DNA from 3 places in the Microbacterium sp. ZOR0019 genome. Region 2 is predicted to be linked to each of the others. Evidence: predicted binding sites of a transcription regulator. Region 2 holds the regulator's gene; each other region holds the start of a gene.
What was found. The regulator LexA, encoded in region 2, represses DNA repair genes until DNA is damaged. The targets are predictions, from matches to a motif close to TCGAACANNTGTTCGA.
Positions count from the first base shown of each region.

Region 1: the regulator LexA is predicted to act here: its motif matches at 4,930-4,945, upstream of L978_RS09105 (DmpA family aminopeptidase).
Region 3: the regulator LexA is predicted to act here: its motif matches at 6,849-6,864, upstream of recA (recombinase RecA).

Region 1 covers NZ_JRKC01000040.1:11,205-20,844, forward strand. The annotation lists gene L978_RS09085 (isocitrate lyase/PEP mutase family protein) at 76-846, shown strand; gene L978_RS09090 (proline--tRNA ligase) at 884-2,641, shown strand; gene L978_RS09095 (TetR/AcrR family transcriptional regulator) at 2,725-3,324, opposite strand; gene L978_RS09100 (APC family permease) at 3,346-4,806, opposite strand; gene L978_RS09105 (DmpA family aminopeptidase) at 4,964-6,121, shown strand; gene L978_RS09110 (TIGR00730 family Rossman fold protein) at 6,175-7,215, shown strand; gene L978_RS09115 (flavin monoamine oxidase family protein) at 7,184-8,539, opposite strand; gene nusA (transcription termination factor NusA) at 8,658-9,640, shown strand, end outside.
Region 2 covers NZ_JRKC01000080.1:27,021-36,660, forward strand. The annotation lists gene L978_RS16210 (methylenetetrahydrofolate reductase) at 133-1,080, shown strand; gene metE (5-methyltetrahydropteroyltriglutamate--homocysteine S-methyltransferase) at 1,102-3,411, shown strand; gene lexA (transcriptional repressor LexA) at 3,576-4,262, opposite strand; gene L978_RS16225 (LysM peptidoglycan-binding domain-containing protein) at 4,550-4,918, shown strand; gene L978_RS16230 (histidinol-phosphate transaminase) at 4,963-6,057, shown strand; gene hisB (imidazoleglycerol-phosphate dehydratase HisB) at 6,054-6,671, shown strand; gene hisH (imidazole glycerol phosphate synthase subunit HisH) at 6,668-7,303, shown strand; gene priA (bifunctional 1-(5-phosphoribosyl)-5-((5-phosphoribosylamino)methylideneamino)imidazole-4-carboxamide isomerase/phosphoribosylanthranilate isomerase PriA) at 7,407-8,153, shown strand; gene L978_RS16250 (SseB family protein) at 8,137-8,934, shown strand; gene L978_RS16255 (DUF1844 domain-containing protein) at 8,963-9,361, opposite strand; gene infC (translation initiation factor IF-3) at 9,594-9,640, shown strand, end outside.
Region 3 covers NZ_JRKC01000004.1:39,577-49,216, reverse strand. The annotation lists gene L978_RS00680 (ribonuclease J) at 1-1,677, shown strand; gene L978_RS00675 (GNAT family N-acetyltransferase) at 1,751-2,245, shown strand; gene L978_RS00670 (DNA translocase FtsK) at 2,320-5,034, shown strand; gene pgsA (CDP-diacylglycerol--glycerol-3-phosphate 3-phosphatidyltransferase) at 5,034-5,612, shown strand; gene L978_RS00660 (CinA family protein) at 5,609-6,097, shown strand; gene L978_RS00655 (helix-turn-helix domain-containing protein) at 6,239-6,547, shown strand; gene L978_RS00650 (DUF3046 domain-containing protein) at 6,568-6,792, shown strand; gene recA (recombinase RecA) at 7,061-8,110, shown strand; gene L978_RS19080 (regulatory protein RecX) at 8,548-8,973, shown strand; gene miaB (tRNA (N6-isopentenyl adenosine(37)-C2)-methylthiotransferase MiaB) at 9,023-9,640, shown strand, end outside.

The DNA of each region.
Region 1 (9,640 bases), on a different contig from region 2:
TATGCGGGCTCCCTCATCGATGCCGGATCCGCTGGAGCCGGCCCGACCGTCCGCGGGTCGCGTTACCGTGGTTACATGACCACTGCAGCCAAGGCCCAGACTCTTGTCGGACTCTATGACGCTCCGGAGATCCTCCGCGTCGTGAATGTGTGGGACGTCGTCTCCGCGAAGGCCGTCGCCGCGCTCCCGGAGACGAAGGCGCTCGCCACCGCGGGGCACGGCATCGCCGCCTCGTTCGGCTACGAGGACGGAGCCACGCCGCGAGAGGTGATGATCGACATGGTCGGGCGGATCGCTGCCGCTGTGCAGGTTCCCGTCACCGCCGACCTCGATGACGGCTACGGGGACGCGGGGGAGACCGCGCGTCTCGCCATCGCCGCCGGTGTCGTCGGTGCGAACGTCGAGGATCGGCTCAAGCCGCTCGACGAGTCCGTCGCCGCCGTCGAGGCGATCGTCAAGGCGGCAGAGGGCGAAGGAGTGCCCTTCGCCCTCAACGCGCGCACCGACGCCTTCGTCCGTGCCGGTGGGCGTTCCGTGAAGGAGAGCGTCGCCGATGCCATCCAGCGCGGTCGTGCCTACCTCGACGCCGGTGCGACGGCGGTCTTCGTCCCCGGCATCCTCGACATGAACGTCACCCGTCAGCTCGTCGAGGGCATCGGTGAGCGCAAGGTCAGCGTCATCGGTCTTCCGGGAGCGCTCGCCGCCTCGGAGTACGAGAAGCTCGGCGTCGCTCGCATCTCCTACGGTCCTCTTCCGCAGCGGGTCGCTCTCACCGCTCTGCAGGAACTCGCGGCCGACCTTTACGCCGGTGGGGTCGTCCCCGCGAACCTCCCCGCGCTCAACTGACGCGAGACGAGTGACCACGGCTCACTAGACTTGCTCCGTGGTCACTCGTCTTTCGAATTTCTTCCTCCGCACGCTCCGCGAAGACCCTGCAGGCGCAGAGGTCGCCAGCCACCGGCTGCTGATCCGGGCCGGGTACATCCGGCCGCAGGCCGCCGGGATCTTCGCGTGGCTGCCACTCGGTCTGCGCGTCAAGGCGAAGATCGAGTCCGTGGTGCGCGAGGAGATGGCCGCGGCCGGTGCGCAGGAAGTCCATTTCCCCGCACTGATGCCGCGTGAGGCGTATGAGGCGACCGGTCGCTGGGAGGAGTACGGCGACCTGCTCTTCCGACTCCAGGATCGCAAGGGGGGCGACTATCTCCTCGCGCCGACCCACGAGGAGGCGTTCACGCTGCTCGTGAAGGACCTGTACTCGTCGTACAAGGACCTCCCGCTCACGATCTACCAGATCCAGGACAAGTACCGTGACGAGGCGCGTCCGCGGGCCGGCCTGCTCCGTGGCCGCGAGTTCACGATGAAGGACGCCTACTCGTTCGATTCCTCCGACGAGGGTCTGGACGTCAGCTACCAGGCGCAGCGTGATGCTTACGAGCGGATCTTCCAGCGCCTCGGTCTCGAGTACGCCATCGTTCAGGCGGATGCCGGCGCGATGGGGGGCTCCCGAAGTGAGGAGTTCCTGCACCCGACGCCGGTCGGAGAGGACACGTTCGTGCGCAGCGCGGGCGGATACGCCGCCAACGTCGAGGCGTTCACGACCGCGGTGCCCGAAGCGATCGAATTCGACCCGGACGCAGAGCCGGTCATCTTCGACTCACCCGACACCCCGACCATCGAGACGCTGGTGTCGCACAGCAACCGCGAGCTCGACGGCGACTACACGGCGGCGGACACCCTCAAGAACGTGGTTCTGGCTCTCACGCATCTCGACGGGACCCGTGAGCTGGTCGTCGTGGGCATCCCCGGCGACCGCGACGTCGACGAGAAGCGTGCGGAGGTGGCGTTCGCTCCCGCTGAGGTCGAGACCGCCACGGCCGACGACTTCGAGAAGAACCCGCTGCTCGTGCGGGGCTACATCGGCCCGTGGTCACCCACCGGCGCCGTGTTGGGCGAGCAGTCCGCGACCGGCATCCGCTACCTCGTCGACCCGCGTGTGAGCGAGGGGACGACCTGGATCACCGGGGCGAACATCGACCAGAAGCACGCCCACTCCGTCGTGGCCGGACGAGACTTCGCCGCCGACGGCATCGTCGAGATCGCGAACGTGCGTGCCGGAGACCCGGCTCCCGACGGATCCGGCCCCGTCGAGCTCGCGCGCGGCATGGAGATCGGTCATGTGTTCCAGCTCGGCCGCAAGTACGCCGAGGCGCTGGGCCTGAAGGTGCTGAACGAGAACGGCAAGCTCGTCACCGTCACGATGGGCTCCTACGGAATCGGTGTGACCCGCATCCTGGCGATCATCGCCGAGCTCAACAACGACGACAAGGGTCTCATCTGGCCGGCCTCGATCGCACCGTTCGACGTGCAGGTCGTCGCAGCCGGTCGTGACCAGGTCGCGTTCGACGTCGCTGAGGGCCTCTCCGCTCAGCTCGAGACCGCCGGGTTCGACGTGCTCTACGACGACCGCCCCAAGGTGTCGCCGGGAGTGAAGTTCGGCGACGCCGAGCTCGTCGGCGTGCCGAAGATCGTGATCGTCGGACGCGGCGCGGCCGAGGGGCAGGTCGAGCTGTGGGACCGTGCGACCGGTGCCCGCGACGCCATCTCGGTCGACGAGGTCGTCGAGCGTCTCGCTCACCGCTGAGTCAGCACGGCCTCGGCCTCGGCGTCGGCGTCGGCGTCGGATTGCGGGGGAGTCGGGCGAAAGCGGCGTCCGCAGGCTCGGCCTCAGCGCTCCAGAGCGCAGTCGAGTGCTGTGCGCGCGTAGGAGAGGATGTTCTCGCGGTAGGTCTCCGCGCCCGATTCCAACCCGATCAGTGGGTAGAGGTCGTAGGCGTCCTCGAGAGCGACGATGTTCTGTGAGATGACGGTGAGGTCTGCGGTCGGTCGGAACACGCCGAGCGCGGCCCCGATCTCGATCGTCGAGCGGTAGAGATCCACCTGACGCGTCACGATCGAGCGGTGCAGCGGGCGGTACTCGGGCTGTTCGCGCAGGAGCGGGATGCTCTCATAGGCCATCCGCAGATGGTCGCTGATCTCGTCTGGAACGCCGGCGACGATCAGGGACACCAGCCGTCTCGCAGGGTCCGTCTCGCGCTCGGCGATGGTGCGACGCTTCTCGTACATTTCCTCGAGCACACCCTCGACGGTCGCGTACATGAGTTCGTCGAAGCTCGGGAAGTAGTACAGGACGCTCCCGGTGCTCACCGATGCCTCGGCGGCCACCGCCCGGACATTCGTGCCCCGGATGCCGCTGCGACCCGCGACACGTCTGGTCGCGGAGATCAGCTCCGCACGTCGGGCGGCATGCTTGCGCTGTTCGGCCACGTGTCCTCCTCGTGCCTGGCGCTACTCGTCGTCGGGAACGAGCGTGGTGAGTTCAGCATAGTGCTGAGGGCGTCGCTTCCTCAGGACGAGCCCCACGATCGCTCCGGCCAGGAACAGGATGGGCGTGGGGGCGAGGAGTACGAGATTGATCGGCCCGGTGAGTCCGGTCACGAGATCGAAGTTCATCGCGATGAGCGTGAACCCGACGAGCAGACCGAGCGCACCGAGAGCCGGGGCCACCAGCACCCGCCAGACGCTGTGTCCGCGGCGCCCACGGAGGAAGAAGCCGACGACGGCGATCGCGGCGACCGCCTGGGCGAACACGAGGCCGGCGACGCCGATCGAGTACACGGGCAGCGCGAAGCCGAGAAAAGGGTCCGCGCCACTGACGATCGTCGCGACGGTGGCGACGAGAGAGACGATCGAGATCACGAGGCTGGCATGGTGCGGCGCCTGCGTCGAAGGCTGGGTCTGCGCGAGCCAGGACGGCAGCAGACGCTCGCGGCCGAGGGAGAAGAGGTAGCGCGAGCTCGCGTTGTGGAAGGCGAGGAGACACGCGAAGAAGCTGGTCACGATGAGGACGCGCATCGTCACGGAAGCCCATTCGCCGAGGTAGGCGTCACCGGCGTGGAACACCATGTCTTGGAAGTCGTCCTGCATCGCGAGTTTCAGGACACCCTCCACGCCGAACGCCACGGTGAGCACCCAGAAGGTGAAGGCGTAGAACACTCCGAGGAATGCGATCGAGATATAGGTCGCCATCGGGACCGTGCGTGCGGGATCCTTCGCCTCCTCGGTGTAGATCGCCGTGCTCTCGAAGCCGAGATAGGCACCGAACCCGAAGACGAAGAGCGCGCCGCTGCCGGCAGCGAAGAAGACGTTCTCCGGCGCGAAGGAGGCGAAGGACACCGGCTCCGGCCCTCCCTGTGCCAGGACGGCGACGGCGAGGACGAGGAGGATGGCGACCTCTGCGGTGAGGAGTACTCCGAGAACCCTCGCGCCGACATCGATCTTGCGGTAGCCGAGGATGCCGACGATGACCAGGGCCAGCACGGCGTAGACCGTCCAGGGGAGGTCGATGCCGAAGAGGGCGGCGAAGGTCATCTCGCCGAAGAAGCCGACGAATCCGTAGAAGCAGATGCAGAGGGCCGTGTACGAGAAGATCGTGACGAACACGATCCCGATGCCGATCGGCTTTCCGAGTCCCCGCGCTCCGTAGACGTAGAACGCCCCGGTGTTCCGCACGTACCGGGACATCGCGGTGAACCCGACGGCGAAGAGCATCAGCACGACGCCGCTGGCGAGCATCGCACCGGGGCCGCCGATCCCCGCCAGGCGGAAGTCGGTGGCTGCCGCGCTCGCGACGACGGTGAGGGGGGCGGCCGCTGAGACGACGAAGAAGACGATGGCCCAGACGCCGAGCCGGCGTTGTGCGAGCGTTGTCGTCGTCGTGGGGACGGAAGAGGGATTCGACTGAGACATCTGTGGCTCCGGAATCTTCGCGGTTGAGTGGCGGGCACGTCGCGGTCGAGGCTTGACCTGAACATTGAGTAAAGAGGTAGCCTTCGGTTAAGTCAAGCAAATTCGAGGAATGTGATCTAATCTCTGAACATACGTTCATTTTGAATCGGAGGAGCGGATGAGTGCATCGTCGCAATCGGAATCGTCGACCGGTCCCACCAGGGCTCGTGACCTGGGCGTCCCCTTCGAGGGGCGGTCGGGGCTCGCGGGGGCCATCACGGACGTCCCGGGGGTGGCCGTCGGCTACCGGACGCTGATCGCAGGCGAAGGCCGCGGAGCCGTTCGTACAGGCGTCACGGCGATCCTGCCTCGAGGGCGATCGGGGGTCGGTGTGCCATGCGCTGCCGCGGTGCATTCCTTCAACGGCAACGGTGAACTCACCGGGCGATCGTGGATCGAGGAGTCCGGTTCACTCACGATGCCGATCGGGATCACGAGTTCGCACGCGGTCGGAGCCGTGCATGCCGGCATCGCCGCCTGGGTCGCCGAGAACGCCCCGCACGTCGCCGCACAGTGGATGCTCCCCGTGGTCGGGGAGACGTGGGACGGCTACCTCAATGACATCAACGGTGGCCACGTCAGCCCGGCCGATGCCCGAGCAGCGCTGGAAGCGGCATCGCCCGATGCTCCGGAGGAAGGGAACGTCGGCGGCGGTACCGGAATGAACTGCTACGGATTCAAAGGCGGCACGGGTACGGCGTCCAGGGTCGTGGCGTACGGCGGCGATGAGTACACCGTCGGCGTCCTCATCCAAGCGAACTTCGGCTCCCGGGAGGAGCTCCGCCTCGGCGGGATCGCTCTCGGCCTGCGCTCGTCGACGCCGAATCCCCTGGAGGAGGGGGACTGGCTCTCGCGGGAGAGGAATCGGCGTGCTCCAGGAGGGGCGGGGTCGGCGATCGTCGTCATCGCCACCGATGCGCCGCTGCTTCCCGGCCAGTGCGCCGCCTTGGCTCGCCGTGGTGTGCTCGGCCTGGGACGCAGCGGTACAGCGGGGAGCCACTTCTCGGGGGACATCGTGCTCGCGTTCTCCACAGCGAACGAAGGCGCATTGACTTCCGTGTTCCCCGACAGGGCGGACGCCGAGTACGAGACGCTGCGGATGATCCCGTGGGGGCGGATCGATCCGTTCCTCACCGCGGCGGTTCAGGCGGTCGATGAGGCCGTGTGGAACGCACTGGTGGCGGCACAGGACATGACGGGTCGGGATGGGCACGTGAGTCACGCGCTTCCGCATGCGGAGGTCCGCGCGGCGGTCTCCCAGATGAACGGTCTTTGACCAGCGGTGTGGCATACGGGCACGCTCGCATCTCCGCATGACACGCTGGGGGCATGAACGACGAACCTCTGCCGGAAGCGCTCAGTGCCGAGATCAACACCGTCCTCGACGACGCGGGCGTGCACGCCGATCGACGATTGGTGATGCGGATGCTGCGGACCGCGATCCTGCTGGGTGAGGACGGTGCCGACCGACTCGACCTGAAGATCGCCTCCGCGGCACTGGCGGAGATGCGCGACGCCTTCCGACTGTTCGCCCCGTTCCGCGGCGTGCCCAAGGTCACCGTCTTCGGTTCGGCGCGCACCAGGCAGGATGATCCGCTGTACCTGACCGCCCGCGATGTCGCCGCGGCACTGGCCGGTGATGGATGGATGGTCGTCACCGGCGCAGGTCCCGGGATCATGCAGGCAGCGTCCGAAGGGGCGGGGCCCGCGCTCTCGCTCGGTGTGTCGATCCGACTGCCCTTCGAGGAGAAGCCGAACGGCTTCGTCGCCGGTCAGGATCACGTGGTCGCGATGAAGTACTTCTTCACGCGCAAGCTGATGCTCATCAAGGAGTCGCTGGGATTCATCTGCCTCCCCGGCGGTTTCGGCACCCTCGACGAGATGTTCGAGCTGCTCACCCTCCAGCAGACCGGCAAGGCGGAGCCCACGCCCATCGTGCTCCTCGATCAGCCGGGCGGGACGTTCTGGCAGGGGCTGCGCAGCTTCATCGACGACCACCTCGCTCCGACCGGCGTCATCTCGGAGGGGGACTTCGACCGTGTCGTGATCACCGACTCCGTGGAGGAGGCGCGCGCGGAGATCACCGGCTTCTGGCACAACTACGACTCGCTGCGGTGGGTCGGCGACGCGCTGATCCTGCGCCTGCGGGAAGAGCCGACGGATGCCGAGATCGAAGCACTCAACGAGCAGTTCGCCACGATGCTGGCTTCGGGGCGTATCGAGAGGACGAATCCACGGCAGCCCGAGGTCGCCGACGACGACCGACTCGAACTGCCGCGACTGGCGCTCCACTTGGATCAACGCCAGGTCGGAAACCTGTTCCGGTTGATCGGGGCGATCAACGCCCTTCCTTCTGCTCCCGCGCGGTGATGCCGGCGGCGAACTCGCCGAGGTCGACGGTGCGGCCGAGGATCCGTTCCGCCGCTCGGTGCCCGGAGTAGAAGGCGGCGCCGACCGTCGCGGGTTCGTCGCCCCAGGTGGCCTCGCCCGCGAAATGCAGCACGTCATCCACCGGACCGGCCAGGGCATCGTGGTCGCGATGCGTCGATCCGACCGCGAGGTGCGAGTAGGAGCCGTTCGAGAACGCATCCGGCCCCCAGTGCGTGATCCAGTGGGCGCGAGGTTCGCCGACCGCGTCGCCGTACAGGCTTCGGAGGGCGCGCAGGACGTCAGCGACCACCTCCTCGTCCGGCAGCTCCTGCATGTGCCGCCCGAAGGGGCCGGCCGCGAAGGTCAGCAGCGTGGGCAGTCCGCTGACGGCGGAGACGTCGTACCAGGAGTGCCAGTGCTCCCCGGCCTCGCCCAGAGCACGGATGACGTAGCTCTCGTCGTTCCAGAAACGTGCGGGGAACTGCAGGAAGATCTTGTTGAAGACCCCCATGCCGAGCCGGTCGATCGGGCCCGCGACCGCGTCAGGCAACGCCGGTTCGAACTCGATCGTTCCCGCCTTCAGCACGCCGAGTGGCACGGTCACGATCACGCGGTCAGCGGTGTACTCGGTGTCGCCTGCCTGCACGACGACGCCGTCCGTCGAGCGGGTCACGCGTGAGACCGGCGTCTCGGTGCGGACATCGAGCCCGGCACCGATGCGCCGGGGGAGTTCGTCGTACCCGCGCGGGAAGATCACCTCGTCGCCCTCGATGGCATCCTCGTCGAGGCCGTGCGCATCCAGGTCGCCGATCCAGGCGCCGCATTGCTCCTCCACCCGGTGACGGAAGAACTCACGGATCTCGTCGATGCGCTCGGGCGAGAACCCGGAACGATCGAGGGCCCGCTCGGTGACGTCGAGGTAGGTGTCACCCGAGGAGGATGCCGCGATCTCCTCGACGAGCAGGTGATCGGCCTCATCGACATCCGCGATCCACCGGGCGGTGGCGGTGTCATCCATCGCCCGCCCCTCGCCGTCGAAGTTCTCCATCGGTCGCCCGCCGACCTGGAAGCTGCCCACCGTGTACTCGATGGTCGGGACACCGAGGGCCTGGACGAGGTCCCACAGGGGAGAGCCGTCGATCCCGTGGATCCATGACGCGCCGAGGTCGACGGGGAACCCCGCGCTCCGATCGGTGTGCATCCGTCCGCCGATGCGATCCCGTGCTTCGAGGACGACGACGCGCTGGCCGGCGTCTGCGAGCATGCGGGCGCTCGTCAGCCCCGACATGCCTGCACCGATGACGATGGTGTCGAATGCGCTCACGTGGTCCTCCTCGGGCCGGTCCGCTGCCGCCGTGGCAGGGGCCGGTCGGCACAGGGTATCGTGGTACGGATGTCGCGCGTGCGAACAGGCGCGACGAGAGCTGAATAGAGAGGCCGTCATGGACATCGAACTGAGTCTTCTGCGAGGGATCGAGAAGGAGAAGGCGATCCCCTTCGACGAACTCGTCGCGATCATCGAGCAGGCGATCCTGACCGCATACTCCAAGCACGTGTCCGAGGACGGTGTGACCCCCGAGGGCGTCCGCGTCGACCTGGACCGCAAGACCGGGCACGTCGCCGTCCTCCAGGTCGTCCGGGATGAGGAAGGCGCCGTCATCGGCGAGGAAGACGCCACCCCCGACGACTTCGGACGCATCGCGGCCTTCGCGGCGAAGCAGGTCATCAGCCAGCGTCTGCGGGACATCGCCGACGACGTGGTGCTCGGTGACTTCAAGGACAAGGAAGGCGACATCGTCGCCGGCGTGGTGCAGCAGGGTCCGAACCCGCGCATGATCCACATCGATCTCGGCGCCGTCGAAGCCATCCTGCCACCCGAGGAGCAGGTGCCGGGCGAGGAGTACACGCACGGGTCGCGCCTGCGTGTGTACGTCACGAGCGTCGCCAAGGGGCTCAAGGGTCCGCAGATCACGGTCTCGCGCACGCATCCAGGACTCGTGCGCAAGCTCTTCGCCCTCGAGGTTCCGGAGATCGCGGCCGGTCTCGTCGAGATCGTGGCTCTGGCCCGTGAAGCCGGACACCGCACCAAGATCGCGGTGAAGGCGAATGATCCGTCGATCAACGCCAAGGGGGCGTGCATCGGTGAACTCGGACGGCGCGTACGCGCGGTCACCGAGGAGCTCGCGGGGGAGAAGATCGACATCGTCGACTACGACGCCGACCTTCCGGTCTTCGTCGCCCATGCGCTCTCGCCGGCGAAGGTCACGAGCTCGTTCGTGCTCGACGCGGGAACCAAGGCCGTCCGTGCGCTGGTCCCCGACTATCAGCTGTCGCTCGCGATCGGCAAGGAGGGTCAGAACGCGCGTCTGGCCGCCAAGCTCACGGGTGCGAAGATCGACATCCAGCCGGACAGCATCCTCGACTG
Region 2 (9,640 bases):
GTGATCTAGGTTTCTGGAAACGCCCCGGTTCGCCCCGGAGCGTGGAGCGACAGCCGAGCCCGGCACCCGCCCGCGAACGACGTCCTCTGTGTCGTGCGCGGTCCCCGGCCCGACTTGTCCCCAGGAGAGAAGATGTCTTCCGAGACCGAGACCTCAGGCACTCCTCGCGTGCCGTTCTCCTTCGAGCTCTACCCACCGCGTTCGGCGTCGAGCGAGGAAGCGCTGCACGACACCGTCCGCCGCCTCGCCGCCGCGGGGCCCGACTTCCTCTCGGTCACCTACGGGGCGGGCGGATCGACCGGTGGCCGCTCCCTCGACGTGCTCCGGTTCATCCGCACGCAGACCGACGTCGAGCCACTCGCGCACCTGACCTGCGTCGGCAACAGCTACGCGGGCGCCGCGACGCTGATCCGCGAGTTCCTCGATGCCGGCATCCTCAGCTTCCTCGCCCTGCGCGGAGACCCGCCCACCGGGCAGACCGAGGACGACCTCGGCGATCTGGAGAGTGCGGCCCAGCTCGTGCAGCTGATCGACCGCGTGCAGGCCGAACGGGCTCCGTACGAGGAGGCACCCGTCCCCGGACTCCCCGGTGCCGCGAGGGTCGATCCCCGCCGCAAGGTGAACATCGCGGTCGCCGCATTCCCGAAAGGGCATCCGCGGGCCACGCACCGCACGCAGGATGTGGAGGCGCTGCTCGCCAAGCAGGCCGCCGGGGCGACCTTCGCGATCACGCAGCTCTTCTTCCACCCTGACGACTACCTGGCGTTCGTCGAACGGGCTCGCAGCGCCGGGGTCACGATCCCGATCCTGCCGGGCATCATGCCGATCACCTCACCGGCGCGGCTCACACGCGTGCTCGAGCTCACGGGGGAGGACCTGCCGAGCGAACTCGCCATCGCGCTCGACGTCGAGCCGACCGCGGAGGGTCGTCGAGAGATCGGCATCGAGTGGGCCGCACGCCTCGCTCGCGAGGTCGTCGCCGGGGGAGCGCCGGGCGTGCACCTCTACGCCTTCAACCAACACGAGACCGTCCTCACCGTTCTCGCAGAAGCCGGGATCCTCCCGGCCCTGCGTCACTAGACCCCGCCGAAAGGAAAGATCATGACCGCATTCCCCGAGGGCACCATCCTCGGCTATCCCCGGATCGGCCGTCGCCGTGAGCTCAAGAAGGCCGTCGAGGCGTTCTGGGCGGGCCGCATCGACGAGGAGGAGCTCGAGCGGACCACCCGTGAGCTGCGCGCATCGACGCGCGAGCGCCTCGCCGAGTTGGGGCTTGGACGCAAGGACTCCGCGATCCCCGAGTCCTTCTCGTACTACGACCAGGTGCTCGATGCCGCCGTGACCGTCGGGGCCATCCCGACACGCTTCGAGGACCTCCGCGGTGCCGATGGCACGGTGGGACTCCCCGCCTACTTCACGATCGCCCGCGGGGAGGGCGAGCGTGCGCCGCTCGAGATGACCAAGTGGTTCGACTCCAACTATCACTACCTGGTGCCGGAGATCGGCCCGGAGACGGTGTTCTCGCTTTCCAGTGACCGCCTCGTCCGGCAGGTCTCCGAGGCTGCCGAGGCGGGACTGGTCACGCGACCGGTCATCGTGGGCCCCGTCACCCTCCTCGCGCTGGCGAAAGCCTCGGATGACGCCCCGCAGGGCTTCGACCCGCTCGCGCGCCTCGATGACCTGCTCCCGGTCTACGTGGAGCTGCTCGCGCGACTTCGCGCCGAGGGAGCCGAGTGGGTGCAGCTCGACGAGCCGGCGCTCGTGAGCGAGTCGCTCCCTGCATCCGTCGCTCAGCTGTCGGATGCTGCCGCCCGAGCGCTGGACGTGCTCGGACGTGCAACGCAACGCCCCGCGATCCTCGTCGCCGCCCCGTACGCCGACCTCGGTGAGGTCTTCCCGGTGCTCGCGGCCGCGCCGATCGAGGCGATCGCCGTCGACCTCGTGCGCGGCGGCGTGCCCGCCCCGGCTGCAGGGCTCGAGGGCAAGACCCTCGTCGGCGGGGTGGTCGACGGGCACAACATCTGGCGCGGCGACCTCGCGCACGCGTTCGACCGGCTCGAGGCCCTCCGTGCGCTCGGCGCGGCCGTGTCCGCGTCGACGTCGACGTCGCTGCTGCATGTGCCCCACGACGTGACCGACGAGTCCGGGCTCGACGAGCGTCTGGTCTCGTGGTTGGCGTTCGCCGACCAGAAGGTCCAGCAGGTCGGTGTGCTGGCCCGGGGACTCAGCGTCGGCCGCGCGTCGATCGCCGCCGAGCTCGACGCGTCGTCCGCCGCGCTGGCGGATCGTCTCGCTGCACCAGGCGTTCGTGACGGTGCCGTCCGCGATCGTGCGCTCAGCACGGCCGACTTCTCCCGCGTCGGGTACGAGGAGCGTGAGACCGCGCAGGAGGCGCTCGGCCTGCCCGTGCTGCCGTTGACGACGATCGGCTCCTTCCCGCAGACCGGCGACATCCGGCGTGCGCGCGCCCGGTTCACCCGGGGCGAGATCCCCGCCGAGGACTACGACGACTTCCTGCGTCGCGAAGTGGCCAGCGTCGTCTCTCTGCAGGAGGACCTCGGGCTCGATGTGCTGGTCCACGGGGAGCCCGAGCGCAACGACATGGTGCAGTACTTCGCCGAGAACCTCGATGGCTTCGCGGTGACCGAGCACGGCTGGGTCCAGTCGTACGGATCCCGGGCCACGCGCCCGTCGATCCTCTGGGGTGACGTCTCGCGACCTGCGCCGATCACCGTGGGATGGTCCGCGTACGCGCAGTCGTTGACGAGCAAGCACCTGAAAGGCATGCTCACGGGTCCCGTGACGATCCTCGCCTGGTCGTTCGTGCGCGACGACCAGCCGCTCGGTGAGACCGCGAACCAGGTCGCGCTGGCGCTGCGCGATGAGATCGCGGACCTGGAGGCTGCCGGCATCGCGATCATCCAGGTCGACGAGCCCGCGCTGCGTGAACTCCTGCCGCTGAAGAAGGCGGACCAGCCCGCGTACCTCCGCTGGTCCGTCGACTCGTTCCGACTCGCGACCGGTGGTGCCGCTGCGGGTACCCAGGTGCACACGCACCTCTGTTACTCCGAGTTCGGTGTCGTGATCGATGCGATCCGGGCGCTCGATGCCGACGTGACCTCGATCGAGGCGGCGCGCAGTCGCATGGAGGTCGTCGCCGACATCGCCGAGGTCGGGTTCGACCACGGCATCGGTCCGGGCGTCTACGACATCCATTCGCCGCGCGTGCCCACGGTCGAGGAGGTCGAGTCGCTGCTGCGTCGCGCGGTGGAGGAGATCCCGACACGTCAGCTCTGGGTGAACCCGGACTGCGGCCTGAAGACCCGCGGCTACGACGAGACGACCGCCTCGCTGCGCAACATCGTCGAGGCGACGCGCCGGGTGCGTGAGGACGTGACCGTCCGGGTGTAGCCCACCCCGGGTCGACACCCTCGCAGCGGGTCGACACCCCCGCGCAGGGTCGACACCCCCGCGCAGCGTCGAGGCCCCCGCGCAGCGTCGAGGCCCCCGCGCAGCGTCGAGGCCCCCTCTCAGAAACGTATCTGGGAGGGGGCCTCGACGGTCAGCGGAGCACGTCAGACCGCTCGGAGCACAGCCACGACCTTGCCGAGCACGACGGCCTCATCACCGAGGATCGGCTCGAAAGACGAGTTGCGGGGCAGCAGCCAGGTGTGCCCGTCGCGACGGCGCAGGACCTTGACGGTGGCCTCCCCGTCGAGCATCGCGGCCACGATCTCGCCGTTCTCCGCATTGTTCTGGGAGCGGACGACCACCCAGTCGCCATCGCAGATCGCGGCGTCGATCATCGACTCGCCGGAGACCTTGAGCATGAACAGGTCGCCCTTGCCGACCAGCTGGCGTGGAAGGGGGAAGATCTCCTCCACCTGCTGGTCCGCCGTGATCGGCACGCCCGCGGCGATGCGCCCGACCAGGGGTACGAGCGCGGCATCGCCCACGGGGGTCGCGACATCGGCCGGGTTCTCGCCGCTCGCACCGGGCAGATCGATCAGGACCTCCATCGCGCGCGTCTTCCCGGGGTCGCGGCGCAGGTAGCCGCTGAGCTCGAGCTGTCCGAGCTGGTGCGTCACGCTCGAGAGCGACTTGAGGCCGACGGCGTCACCGATCTCCCGCATGCTCGGCGGGTACCCGTGGTGGGCGATCGAATTCTGGATGACCTCGAGGATCGCCATCTGCTTCGGACTCAGGCTCTTGCGACGGCGGGTCCGCGGTGCCTCCGACTCGGGGGCTGAGTACTCGCTCATGGTGCTCCTTAAGTGCGTGATCCGACGTCGCTCTTCGAATGTCGGAGGCCCGTGGTGTGGTGTTCTCATCGAAACCGTATCCGAGAAACAGTCCGATCTGGAAGATCTGTTCGAGCGTGTCGGGCGAATGGCGTTTCCGGTTTCGAAGAACACTTGACAGATGTTCGAACTCGAAGATACCTTCGGAACGTAGCTTCGCATTCACGGCTCCCGGCCGAGACGGGAATGCGAATGCTACGCCAACTTCCTCCGGGCCCATCGCCCCGAGACAGGCTAAGGAGCACGACATGAGCACCATCAGCGTCAGCACCGCAACGATCCTCCCGGCACCCGCACGCCCCCACACGCGACTGCGGCTGACGGCACGGGGTCGCGGTGTGCTGCTGGCTCTCGCCTCCGTGCCGCTGGCCATCGGAATCGCTTTCGCGGCACTCAGCGGCGGTAGCGCCATCGCCTCCGGTGCCGATGCTCCCGCCGCGAGTGTCGAGACGCTGACGGTCCTGCCCGGGGACACCCTGTGGTCGATCGCCACCTCGGTCGCGCCGAACGCCGACCCGCGTGTCGTCATCGGAGAGATCAGCCGGATGAACGTGCTCCGTGGTGGCGAGCTCCAGATCGGTCAGGAGCTCGCGATCCCGGCGCAGTACGTGGACTGAGCCCTCACCGGGATGTGCGTCATCCGCCCGACCAGCGGCCTAGCATGGGAAGGGTGACGCTCTCCCTCCACGATCTGCCACTCCGTGACGACCTTCGCGGGCTGAAGCCGTACGGTGCCCCCCAGGCCCCTCTCCCGGTCGCTCTCAATGTCAACGAGAACACTCATCCGATCCCGGAGGCGGTCGCGAGTGACATCCTCGACGATATCGCGGTGGCGATCCGCGATGTGAACCGGTATCCGGACCGGGAGTTCACGACGCTTCGCGAGGCGTTCGCGGATTACCTCGGTCATGGGCTCACCGCCGACCAGATCTGGGCGGGCAACGGATCCAACGAGGTGCTGCAGCACATCCTGCAGGCGTTCGGAGGACCCGGGCGCACCGCCTTCGGGTTCGCGCCCACGTACTCGATGTATCCGCTCATCGCGCAGGGAACGGGGGCACGGTGGATTGCCGGCACCCGGGAGCCCGACTACTCGATCACGCCCGAGGATGCGGCTGCGCAGGTACGCGCTGCTGACCCCGATGTGGTCATCCTCTGCTCGCCGAACAATCCGACCGGGACGCCTCTCGGTCTCGACGTCGTCGAAGCCGTCTACGACGCTGCGCGCGGCGTCGTCATCGTCGACGAGGCGTACCAGGAGTTCGCTCCGCACGACGCGCTCTCCGCGCTCACGCTCCTCGAAGGGCGGCCTCGGCTCGCGATCTCCCGCACCATGAGCAAGGCATTCGCGTTCGCGGGCGCGCGGGTGGGCTATCTCGCGGCCGATCCTGCTTTCATCGACGCCCTCCGCCTGGTCCGACTGCCGTATCACCTCAGCGCGCTCACACAGGCCGCCGCCGTCGCTGCGCTGCGCAACGCCGATGTGATGCTCGGCATGGTCGAGGAGATCGTCGAGCAGCGCGACAGGATCACCGCGACCCTGGAGGCCCTCGGCTACACGCCGCACGAGACGTGGTCGAACTTCGTCCTGTTCGGAGGAGTCGCCGACCCGCGCGCGACCTGGCAGCAGCTGTACGACCGTGGTGTGCTGGTGCGTGACGTCGGCATCCCCGGGCACCTCCGGGTGAGCGCAGGAACCGAGTCCGAGACCACTGCATTCCTCGACGCCTTGGCCTCGATAGGATCGGCATCATGAGCAGCCCCGCACTGACCCCGCGCACCGCCAGCCGTGTGCGCAGCACGTCGGAGTCCACCGTCGAGCTCGAACTGAACCTCGACGGGACCGGTGCGAGCCGTATCGACACTTCGGTGCCGTTCTTCGACCACATGCTCACCGCCTTCGCGAAGCACTCGCTCACCGACCTGACGGTACGGGCCTCGGGCGACACGGACATCGATGCGCACCACACCGTCGAAGACGTGTCGATCGTGCTCGGACAAGCCATCCTCGAAGCGCTCGGCGACAAGTCGGGCATCTCGCGGTACGGCGATGCGCTCGTGCCCCTCGATGAAGCCCTCGCGCAGGCGGTCGTCGACATTTCCGGGCGTCCGTACCTCGTGCACACCGGCGAGCCGGCCGGGTTCGAGCACCACCTGATCGGTGGACACTTCACCGGGTCTCTCGTGCGCCACTCGTTCGAGGCCATCACCTTCAACGCCGCACTCACGGTGCACGTGCGCGTCCTCGGCGGGCGCGACCCGCACCACATCGCCGAGGCCGAGTACAAGGCCTTCGCGCGCGCCTTCCGCCAGGCCAAGGCTCTGGACCCGCTGGTCGACGGCATCCCGTCGACCAAGGGTGCGCTGTGAGCAGCGCGCCCCGCGTCGCCGTCTTCGATTACGACTCCGGCAACGTCCACTCCGCGGTGAAGGCACTGGCCGAGGCCGGCGCAGATGCGGTGCTCACCCGAGACCGTCAGACGGCTCTCGAGGCCGACGGACTGCTCGTCCCCGGCGTCGGTGCGTTCCAGGCCGTCCGTGAGGCACTGCGTACCCACGGCGGCGACGAGATCATCGACCGGCGGTTGGCCGGTGGGCGACCGGTGCTCGGGATCTGCGTCGGCATGCAGGTGCTGTTCGAGCACGGTGTCGAGCGCGGACACGACACCGCGGGGCTCGGCGAATGGCCGGGGGCGGTCACCGAACTCAACGCTCCCGTGCTCCCGCACATGGGGTGGAACACGGTCGAGCCCGGCGCGGACAGCGTCCTGTTCCGCGGACTCGAGAAGGAGCGGTTCTACTTCGTGCATTCCTACGCCGCACAGTCGTGGGAGCTCGATGTGATCCCGCCCTTCCCGCAGCCGGTCCTCACCTGGACGACGTACGGCGATCCGTTCCTCGCCGCCGTCGAGAACGGCCCACTCTCGGCCACGCAGTTCCACCCGGAGAAGTCGGGCGAAGCGGGCATCCAACTGCTGCGCAATTGGATCGGCAGCCTCTGACTCCTCCCGTGGACGTCATCCGTTTTGTCACCCGCCCTCGGGCGGACTACCCTCGGTTCTCGTGCCCGCTCCGGGCCGCAGAGCTTCCCGAACCAAGGAATCCATGAACGACTTCGCGCAGTCTCCCTCGCTCACGCTCCTTCCCGCGGTCGATGTCGCCGGTGGCAAGGCCGTCCGGCTGACCCAGGGGGAGGCCGGGACCGAGACCAGCTACGGCGACCCGTTGGACGCGGCGGGTGAGTGGGCGGCGCAGGGCGCCAAGTGGATCCACCTGGTCGACCTCGATGCGGCGTTCGGTCGGGGCAGCAACGCGCCGATCCTGCGCAAGGTCATCAAGCAGTTCAAGGGTGTGGACATCGAGCTGTCCGGCGGCATCCGTGACGATGCGACCCTGGAAGCGGCTCTCGAGAGCGGGGCCGCCAGGATCAACCTGGGCACCGCCGCGCTCGAGAACCCCGAGTGGGCCGCCGACGTGATCGGCCGCTACGGCGAGGCGATCGCGGTCGGCCTCGACGTGCGTGGCACGACGCTCGCCGCCCGCGGATGGACCAAGGAGGGCGGAGACCTCTGGGAGGTCCTCGGTCGTCTCGAAGACGCCGGCTGCAGCCGCTACGTGGTCACGGACGTGACGAAGGACGGCACGCTTCGCGGTCCGAACCTCGAACTGCTGCGCGAGGTCACCGCCCGCACGCCGAAGCCGGTCGTCGCATCCGGAGGCATCTCGAACCTCGATGACATCGCCGCGCTCCGTGCGCTCGTGCCGCTGGGTGTCGAGGGCGCGATCGTCGGCAAGGCACTCTACGCCGGCGCCTTCACACTGGCTGAGGCCCTGGATGTCGCAGGAGACTGACGCGCACTCCTGCGGGCCCGAGTCGCACAACCACGGCGACTCCGCCGGTGTCCCCTGGGAGGGGCGCAGCTTCGAGTCGAACCCGCACGCGGCGGACGACGGCTCCGCGGACCCCGCCCTGCTGGCCGCTCTGCTCCGCTTCCGTGCGGGGAAGGGGAGTCAGGTCGAGGTCGTCGACGCATTCCGTTCCGCGCGCGTGCTGATCCCGCTCATCGCCGAGAAGGGGGAGGAGGGCGTCGCGCCCAACGGCCTGGCGGTCGACAAGACGCAGGAGCTCTCGATCGTCACGGTCGCCGCTCCCGATGGACGTCGCGTGCAGCCGGTCTTCTCGTCCGTCGAGACGATGCAGGCGTGGGATGCCACGGCGCGACCGATCCCGGTCGAGGCGCTCCGTGCCGCCTTGGCGGCTTCCGCCGAAGACACCGATCTGATCGTGCTCGACCCGACCTCCGAGACCGAGTTCGTCATTCGGCGCCCCGCCGTCTGGGCGATCGCTCAGGGGCACCCGTGGGTGCCGAGCTTCCTCTCGACAGAGGTGGTCTCCGCGCTGCAGGAGAGCGTCGCGCACGAGCTGGCGGTGATCGATGTGGCCGTCGCGGCCGGCGACCCCGACGCGCGCCTGCGTGGTCCGGAGCTGGTCGTGATCCTCGAACTGGTCGATGGGCTCGAGCGCGACGTGCTCGATGCTGTTCTCGCCCGCCTCGCCCAGCGCTGGGCGTCCGATGACCGCATCGCCGTGCTCGCCGACTCACTGACCGTGAAGCTCCGCCGCGGCGCCTGAGCGTCGCGACTCGCTCGCGTTCCGGCTGTCAGTTGACCGGACCGGTCCACTTCTCGCCGGGTCCCTTGCCGATCGGGTCGGGGATGGAGGAGGCTTCGCGGAAGGCGAGCTGAAGCGAGCGGAGACCGTCGCGCAGCGAGCGTGCGTGCATGTCGCTGATCTCGGGGGCGCCGGCGGTGATGAGTCCGGCGAGGGCGTTGATGAGCTTGCGCGCCTCGTCGAGGTCGAGCTGGGCTGCCGCGTCCGGGTCGTCGGCGAGGCCGAGTTTGACGGCAGCCGCGCTCATGAGGTGCACGGCCGCGGTGGTGATCACCTCGACAGCGGGGACGTCGGCGATGTCTCGGGTGGCCGACGACGCGGCTTCCTCCTGACGTGCCCAGCGCTCTTCGCGCTCGCGTGCAGCCTCGTCCGATGCCTGGTTCGTCACTTCGCCTTGCTTTCTGTTAGACTTTGGCGGGCTCCGGAGCGTCATGCTCCGGATCGAAAGAGGATTCACTTCCCACCCGCGCTTGCCGTTCAAGGCTACCGGGTCTTGCACTCCACCGGCTCCGTTCGCAAAGACGGACCCGGTAGACAGGGTGCGGAGCCGGCGTCTGAATGCCGGTGGGCGGGGACGATTCCGATTTCGCCCGTGATGCAGAGAGCGTCACGGTGGCCGAATCACATCGTCTAAGGAGTTCCGCATCAGCGATCCCCGTACCAATGA
Region 3 (9,640 bases), on a different contig from region 2:
ATGTCCATTCCCCTGGTAGAACCGACCGCTCTCGATGAAGGAACGCTTCGGGTCATCCCGATCGGCGGACTCGGCGAGATCGGTCGCAACATGACCATGTTCGAGTACGACGGCAAGATCCTGATCGTCGACTGCGGTGTGCTCTTCCCCGAGGAGCACCAGCCCGGCGTCGACCTGATCCTTCCGGACTTCGAGCCCATCCGTGACCGCCTGGACGACATCGTGGGCGTGGTGCTCACGCACGGCCACGAAGACCACATCGGCGCCGTTCCCTATCTGCTCCGGCTCAAGAGCGACATCCCCCTGATCGGTTCGGGCCTCACCCTTGCACTGGTCGAGGCGAAGCTCAAGGAGCACCGCATCAAGGCCTTCACGCTCACGGTGAAGGAAGGTCAGCAGGAGCGGGTCGGCCCGTTCGACCTCGAGTTCGTCGCCGTGAATCACTCGATTCCGGACGCGCTGGCCGTGGCGATCCGCACCCCGGCGGGAATGGTGCTCGCCACCGGTGACTTCAAGATGGATCAGCTGCCGCTGGATGGTCGCATCACCGACCTCCGGGCTTTCGCGCGCCTCGGCGAAGAGGGTGTCGACCTGTTCCTCGTCGACTCGACCAACGCCGACGTCCCGGGGTTCACGCCGACGGAGCGCTCGATCGGCCCCGTGCTCGACCAGGTGATCGCGAAGGCACCTCGTCGCGTCATCGTCGCGAGCTTCTCCAGCCACGTCCATCGCGTGCAGCAGGTGATCGACGCGGCGTACGCCAACGGCCGCCGTGTCGCTTTCCTCGGGCGCAGCATGGTTCGCAACATGACGATCGCCGAGCAGCTCGGCTATCTGAAGGTGCCGGACGGGGTGCTCATCGATTTCAAGAAGGCGCGCGACCTGCCCGACGAGCAGATCGTCTACATGTCCACGGGCTCCCAGGGTGAGCCCATGGCGGTGCTGAGCCGCATGGCGAATCTGGACCACGCGATCGAGATCAGCGAGGGCGACACCGTCATCCTCGCCTCCAGCCTCATCCCGGGCAACGAGAACGCGGTCTACCGCGTGATCGACGGACTCACCAAGCTCGGTGCGAACGTCGTCCACAAGGCGAATGCGAAGGTGCATGTCTCCGGACACGCCGCCGCCGGCGAACTGATCTATTGCTACAACATCCTCAAGCCGAAGAACGTCCTCCCCGTGCACGGGGAGTACCGGCACCTGATCGCGAACGCCAAGCTCGCGCAGGACACCGGCATCGCAGAGGAGAACACGATCATCGCCTCGAACGGCACCGTGATCGACCTGAAGGACGGCGTCGCGAAGGTCGCCGGTCAGCTCGACCTCGGATTCGTGTACGTCGACGGCTCCACCGTCGGCGAGATCACCGATGCCGACCTCAAGGATCGTCGGATCCTCGGCGAGGAGGGCTTCATCTCCGTCATCGTCGTCGTGGACGCCGGCACGGGGCGCATCATCTCCGGTCCGGAGATCCACGCGCGCGGTGTCGCCGAGGATGACTCGGTGTTCGATGACGTCACGCCGAAGATCGTCGCGGCGCTCAAGGAAGCGTCGGGCAACGGCGTCCGTGACACCCACGCGTTGTCGCAGGTCGTGCGACGCACGATCGGTCGTTGGGTGAACCAGCGGCTGCGTCGTCGTCCGATGATCGTGCCGCTCGTCATCGAAGCGTGAGTGGAGGGGAGTCGTCTCCCCACTCACGGCTGACCGTCATCCCGATGTAACACCGGCGCCCTAGGCTCACGTCATGTACAGGGGTTTCTCCCTCCGCGGGGCGGCGCAGACGGATGCGATGTTCCTCGGCGACATGCTCGTCGAGGCCGCCAACTGGCGTGCCGGGGGAGTGCGTCCGCGGCACGAGGTCTTGACGTCGGCTGAGCACCGGCGCTATCTCGCAGGGTGGAAGAGGTCGGCCGACGACGGACTGGTGGCCACCGGTGAGGACGACGTGCCCGTGGGCGCAGCCTGGTATCGCGTGCTTCCGCAGAATGCGCCCGGATTCGGTTTCGTGGGTGTCGCCGTCCCGGAGCTGATCATCGGGGTGCATCCGCTGTGGCGGGCACGCGGTGTCGGGCGCACCTTGTTGCGCGGTGTCGTGGAGCTCGCGGGGTCCCAAGGTCACTCGCGGATCAGCTTGAGCGTGGAACGGGACAACTTCGCACGCAACCTCTATCGCGCGGAGGGGTTCGTCGTGGTGGGGCAGGGCTCAGCGCGCGACACGATGGTCCGTGCCACCACCTAGTCGATGCCCTCTCGGATCCGCGGAAAGCCGCGTCATTACGCGGTGATGTCGGCTGTTGGACGTAACGTGAGAGCATGGCCAGGAGTTCCACGAAGACAGAGCGCGCGTCGACCAGCGCACCGTCGCGCCCCAAGCGGCAGACGGCTCCCAAGGCCCAGCCCGCTCCGAAGAAGTACATCGACGAGGCCGAGAAGCCTCCGATCGTCGTCCGTGCCTGGGTCGGATTGGCACACGGTGTCGGCGGACTCTTCCGCGCGTTCGGGCCGGAGACGCTCGAGAAAGACGATCGCCGCGACGGGTTCCCGTTCTTCCTGGTCGTGCTCGCCGTCCTCGGAGCGGTGAACGAGTGGTTCTTCATCGGCAACGAGGTCGCCGCGAACATCAGCGCGTACTCCGTCGGCGGGCTGATCGGACGCGTCGCCTTCGTGATGCCCGTGCTTCTGCTTCTGCTGGCCGGATGGCTGTTCCGCCACCCGTCGTCCGTGCATGACAACGGTCGCATCGGTATCGGGTTCGGGCTCTTCATCCTGACGCTAGCGGGCTTCTGCCACGTGGCCGGCGACGGTCCTCAGCCCAGGGAGGGAATGCTCGCCCTGAGCGAATCCGGCGGCCTCTTCGGCTGGATGCTCGGTCAGCCGCTCAGCTACCTCACCGACATTCCCGCCTACATCGTCCTGTCGCTGCTCGCCGCGCTCAGCATCCTGATCCTCACCAAGACCCCTCCCACCCGCATCGGCTCCCGACTCGGCGACCTCTACGCGTGGATGTTCGACGCCGAGCGCCCGGAGAAGCCGGCGAAGGATGCGGCGATCGACGACGCCGACAAGGTCGACGATCCCGACGTGCTGCCCTGGTGGCGGCGGAACAAGTCCGGGCGCGAAGAAGACCCCGACGAGGGGACCCTTGGTTCCGACGACATCACCGCGCTGCTGACGACGTCCGAGCCGACCCCGGCGTACGACCAGGCGGTCGTCGTCGAGAATCCTTATGACGCGGCCACCGAGGTTCTCTCGGACGTGCGTTCCGTTGCGGATTCGCTCGCCGAGCAGCAGAACACAGCGCTGCTGGATGATGCGTCCGACACCGGCGAGGTCCCCGAGCTCCCCGGCCTGGACGGATTCGGGACCGCGGGCCCGGGGGATCGTGGTCCCCAGGCTCCCGTCACCCCGTACGTCCTGCCGTCTCCGGGTCTGCTGGTCGAAGGGCCGCCTCCCGTGATGCGCTCCGAGGCGACCGACAAGGTGATCGAGCAGATCACGAGCGTGCTGTCGCAGTTCAAGGTCGACGCGAAGGTCACCGGATTCTCGCGCGGCCCGACGGTCACGCAGTACGAGGTCGAGGTCGGGCACGGCGTCAAGGTCGAGAAGATCCTGCAGCTGAGCAACAACTTCGCCTATGCGGTCGCCTCGAACGACGTCCGCATCCTCTCGCCGATCCCGGGCAAGAGCGCGATCGGGATCGAGATCCCGAACGCCGACAAGGAGATGGTCGCGCTCGGCGACGTTCTGCGCTCGCCCGCCGCGCAGAAGAGCACGCACCCGATGACGATCGGCGTCGGCAAGGACGTCGGCGGCAACATCGTGATCGCGAACCTCGCCAAGATGCCGCACCTCTTGGTCGCCGGCTCGACCGGCTCCGGTAAGTCCAGCTTCGTGAACTCCATGATCACCAGTCTGCTCATGCGGGCGCGTCCCGCCGACGTGCGCATGGTCCTGATCGACCCGAAGCGCGTGGAGCTCACCAGCTATGCCGGCGTTCCGCATCTGATCACGCCCATCATCACGAACCCGAAGAAGGCGGCCGAAGCGCTGCAGTGGGTCGTGAAGGAGATGGACATGCGGTACGACGACCTCGCGTCGTTCGGCTTCCGTCACATCGATGACTTCAACCGTGCCGTCAGGGCCGGTGAGGTCGAGCTGCCGGTGGGCAGTGAACGCGTCCTCAAGCCGTACCCGTACCTCCTGGTCGTGGTGGATGAGCTCGCAGACCTCATGATGGTCGCCCCGCGCGACGTGGAGGACTCGATCGTCCGCATCACTCAGCTCGCGCGCGCTTCCGGTATCCACCTCGTCCTCGCGACCCAGCGTCCGAGCGTCGACGTCGTCACCGGTCTGATCAAGGCCAACGTGCCGTCGCGTCTCGCGTTCGCGGTCACCAGCGTCACCGACAGCCGGGTCATCCTCGACAGCCCGGGAGCCGACAAACTCATCGGTCAGGGTGACGCGCTGTTCTCGCCGATGGGTTCTTCCAAGCCGTTCCGACTGCAGGGCGCGTGGGTCGACGAGAAGGAGATCGACGCCGTCGTCAAGCACGTCACGCGCCAAGCGCGCCCGGACTATCGTGCCGACGTGCAGGAGGCGATGGAGCCGACCAAGAAGAAAGAGGTCGACGAGGACATCGGCGACGATCTGGAGCTGTTGCTCGCCGCGGCCGAGCTCATCGTTTCGTCGCAGTTCGGGTCGACGTCGATGCTCCAGCGCAAGTTGCGTGTCGGTTTCGCGAAGGCCGGTCGCCTGATGGACCTGCTGGAATCCCGCGAGATCGTCGGGCCTTCGGAGGGTTCGAAGGCGCGGGACGTGCTGGCCACGGCTGAGCAGCTGCCGCAGGTGATGGCGAAGCTGCGCGGCGAGGACGTTCCTGCCGCCTCCGCTGCGCCGACGGCACCTGCCGCCCCGCCGGTCCCACCGATGCCTCCGGCCCATGATCCGATCGCGGCCCAGTACGAGGGTCTTCCCGAGGTGGAGGCCGAGGGCGACGAAGACGCCTGGGGCCTGACGGGGCGCGACTGATGGCCATCCCACGGCAACTGCCCAATGCCATCACGGTCGCGCGGATTCCGCTCGCCGTCGTGTTCTTCGTCCTGCTGCTGCTCGGAGGAACCTACGGCCTGGCTGAGCCCGGACTGCGCTGGGCCGCTGCGATCATCTTCATCGTCGGCATCTCCACCGACTGGGTCGACGGCTACCTCGCTCGCAAGTACGACATCGTCAGCGATTTCGGGAAGCTCTGGGACCCGATCGCCGACAAGCTCCTCACCGGGGCGGGGTTCATCGGTCTCGCGATCCTCGACGAGGTCAGCTGGTGGATCGTCGCGATCATTCTCGTGCGCGAGTGGGGGATCACCATCCATCGTCTGATGGTCGCGAGCGAGCATGTGGTCGCGGCCGCGTGGATGGGCAAGATCAAGACGGCGTTCCAGGGCGTGGCCCTGGGATGGGCGTTGCTTCCCCTGCACGTCCTCATCGGTCTCGAAGCATGGACACTGGTGACGTTCATCCTCATGATCATCGTCTTGCTGCTGACCGTGGCGAGTGGGATCGACTACATCGTGGCGCAGGTGCGCGGATCGCGGCAGAAGAGGGCATGAGCGAGACGAGCGCCGCCGCCGTTCTGTCGGCGCTCGACGAACGCGGGTGGACACTGGGAGTGGCGGAGTCCCTCACCGGCGGGGCGCTGTGCGCAGAAATCGTCTCCATCCCAGGAGCCTCCGCCGTTCTCCTCGGCGGTGTCGTGGCCTATGCGACCTCCGTCAAGGCGACGGTGCTCGGCGTCGACGCCGAGCTTCTCGCCGGGCGCGGTCCGGTGCACCCCCAGGTCGCGCTGGAGATGGCCGGGGGTGTGCGGCGAGTGGTGAGCGTAGACGATCGGCCTGCGGACGTCGGCGTGTCCACCACTGGGATCGCGGGACCGGATTCGCCGGACGGGCAGCCCGTCGGTACCGTGCACATCGGTATCGTGACGCCGAACGGGGCGCAGGCGAGAGAATTCCGCTTCCGCGGCGACCGGGATTCGATCCGGGCGCAGACGGTGGCTGCGGCGCTCGAAGCACTGCTCGACCTGGTCGCGGAATAGTGTCCGCCCCGGTCGGGTTATCAATGATGTGCTCACATTCAAACCACAGAGTGCAGGGGTAGATTTCGTGCAGGCCAGGCGTACTAGACTGGCTGTCCTATCGGGGGAGACTCCGAACGATCACACGGGGAGGAGGTTCCGATGATTCTTGTACGACAGGAAATCGGCGATGTGCTGAGGGACTTCCGCCTGCAGAAGGGGCGCACGCTCCGGCAGGTTGCAAGCAAGGCTTCGGTTGCGCTCGGCTACCTCAGTGAGGTCGAGCGTGGGCAGAAGGAAGCGTCGAGCGAGATCCTCGCATCCGTCGCCGATGCTCTCGATGTGCCCATCTCGACGATCATGCGCGAGGTCGGGGACCGCATCTCGGTTCTCGAGGGCATCCAGGTCTTCCCGGACGTCGTTCCGGACGACCTCGTGGCGTCGGTCGAGCCTCAGCTCTCGTTGCACTGAGCAGGGTGCCGGAGTGAACGATGCGTCGTAGCGAGTTTCTGCGCGCGGTCGACACCGAGTTCCAGGCACGAGCATCGTCATTGGTGAACGATCTCGGACTCTCGGCTCTTCGTGGTCGCACGGCGCTCGAGGCGTTGGCCGACGGGACACCGCCCCGTGAGATCTGGCTCGCGCTGTGCGTGGAGATGGACGTCCCGGAGAACCGGCGTCACGGTGTCGGCCGTCTGGAGCCGCGCGGGCACTGACTCCGTCGGCGATGTCCGCGGGTTACGGCACACGGTGTGCGATCGGCGGCGTGTCGTCGAATATTCGTTCGAAGAGAGCGTAGTCTTCTGCACAGGTGGTTCAGAGCTGTGATTGTCCACCGAACGTGAGTTTGCCGAGACGATGTCGGTGGCCCCTCGTACGGTGGAGAACAAGCCGAAGAGCCATACGCCTTGTCGGAGAGTCACTCCCAACCGGGAGGGCCGCGACAGCCTACAGGCGGCACCACGCGCGCAGAAGGAGCACATCATGCCATCACCCGCAGACCGCGAGAAGTCCCTCGAGACCGCCCTCGCCCAGATCGACCGTCAGTTCGGAAAGGGCTCGGTCATGCGGCTGGGCAGTGATGAGCGCGCCCCCGTTGCGGTCATCCCGACCGGCTCCATCGCGCTCGACGTCGCCCTCGGCGTCGGCGGACTCCCGCGTGGTCGAATCGTCGAGATCTACGGACCGGAGTCCTCGGGTAAGACCACGCTGACGCTGCATGCGATCGCGAACGCACAGCGCGCCGGCGGTATCGCGGCCTTCATCGACGCGGAGCACGCTCTCGACCCCGACTACGCAGCGAAGCTCGGTGTCGACATCGACGCGCTCCTGGTGTCGCAGCCCGACACCGGTGAGCAGGCGCTCGAGATCGCCGACATGCTCGTTCGATCCGGGGCGATCGACCTGATCGTCATCGACTCCGTCGCCGCGCTCGTGCCGCGCGCCGAGATCGAGGGAGAGATGGGTGATTCGCATGTGGGTCTGCAGGCTCGACTCATGTCGCAGGCGCTTCGCAAGCTGACCGGTGGCCTGAACCAGACGAACACCACGATGATCTTCATCAACCAGCTCCGCGAGAAGATCGGTGTCTTCTTCGGCTCGCCCGAGACCACGGCCGGTGGTAAGGCATTGAAGTTCTACGCGTCCGTCCGGATGGACATCCGTCGTATCGAGACGTTGAAGGACGGGACCGACGCTGTCGGTAACCGCACCAGGGTCAAGGTCGTGAAGAACAAGATGGCTCCGCCTTTCAAGCAGGCGGAGTTCGACATCCTCTACGGCGTCGGCATCTCACGCGAAGGCAGCCTGATCGATTTCGGCGTCGAGCATGCCATCGTCAAGAAGTCGGGCTCGTGGTACACCTACGACGGCGACCAGCTCGGGCAGGGCAAGGAGAACGCCCGTACGTTCCTGCTGAACAACCCCGATATCGCTCTCGCGATCGAGACGCAGATCAAGCAGAAGCTCGGTATCGGTGCGCAGCTCGTCGCTCCTGACGCCGCTGACGAGCTCGCCGAGCGTCGTCCGGCCTGATGAATGACACACGTGGGGGCGATTCCGAGCGGATCGCCCCCATCATTCCTCTCTTCGGCGGTGCTCGCCCTCAGGCTGACCCCGGCCGGAGCGCTGCGGCAGGAAGCGACGTGGTCTCGGAAGCCGAGCCCGGCCACACGAACGACGCCGGAGCGTGGCGATCGACGTGGGACACTCCGTCTCGCGGATCCGCGCTCGGGACGACGTCCGATGCGGGCACGCCCAGTGACCGTCATCCCGCCCGAGGAACATCTGCGAGACCGGGAGCCGGGCGAGCAGGCGAGGCGAGCTCCGGCCCCCGTCTCCATGCGCTCGACACATCTAACGAGGTGTCGGGTGGCGACGAGGTTGATCCGGACGAGGCCCGTACCGCGGCCGAGGAGTCGCTCGTACGGAAGCTGCGATCCCGCTCGCTGTCGGTTTCCGAAGCGCGTCAGATGTTGCGGGGACACGAGCTCGACAGCGCCACGATCGACGAGGTGATCGAAGACTTCGGACGCAGAGGCTACCTCGACGATGCCGCTCTCGCCGAGGTTCTGGTGACGTCGGGAGTAGAGCGGAAGGGGCAGGGGCGCGTCGCACTCTCCCGGGCGCTGGCCCAGCGGGGCATCCCGCGCGAGGTTATCGACGTCGCGCTCGATGAGCTACCCGACGATGACGACGAACGCGCTCTCGAGTTCGCTCGGAGCAAGGCTCGTTCGCTCGCCCGGTTGGACCACGACACGGCGCTTCGGCGTCTGATGGGGCAGCTCTCGCGTCGCGGCTACAACGGATCGACAGCGATGAAGGCGGCGAAGACGGCATTGCAGGAGGCGACGTTCGGCAGGGCGACCTCGGGCGTCCGATTCGTCGACTCGGACTGAGATCCCGACGCGGCACACGCGTGGAATCGGCTCGTACAATGGGTTGATCATGACTATTCCCCGCAGTGAACCGACGATCATCAGTGCGTCGTCGGCGGCCGTCGACGACGACGGGCGACAGCGATCCTACGAAGTCCGCACCTTCGGGTGTCAGATGAACGTGCATGACTCCGAACGGCTCTCCGGCTCGTTGGAGAGCGCCGGCTATGTGCGTGCGCTCGACGGCGCCGAAGCCGATGTGGTGATCATCAACACCTGTGCCGTGCGAGACAACGCCGCCGGCAAGCTGTACGGCACGCTGGGGCACCTCGCCTCGGTGAAGCGACGCAAGCACGGCATGCAGATCGCGGTGGGCGGGTGTCTGGCGCAGATGGACAAGCAGGCCGTCCTCGACAAGGCTCCGTGGGTCGACGTCGTGTTCGGAACCCACAACATGGGCTCATTGCCCGGCCTCCTCGAGCGCGCACGCCACAACGGTGATGCCGAGCTCGAGATCCTCGAGTCGCTCGAGGTCTTCCCGTCCACGCTGCCGACGAAGCGCGACTCCGCGCACAGCGGCTGGGTATCCATCTCCGTGGGCTGCAACAACACCTGCACCTTCTGCATCGTCCCCAGCCTGCGCGGGAAGGAGAAAGATCGTCGTCCTGGCGACATCTTGAACGAGATC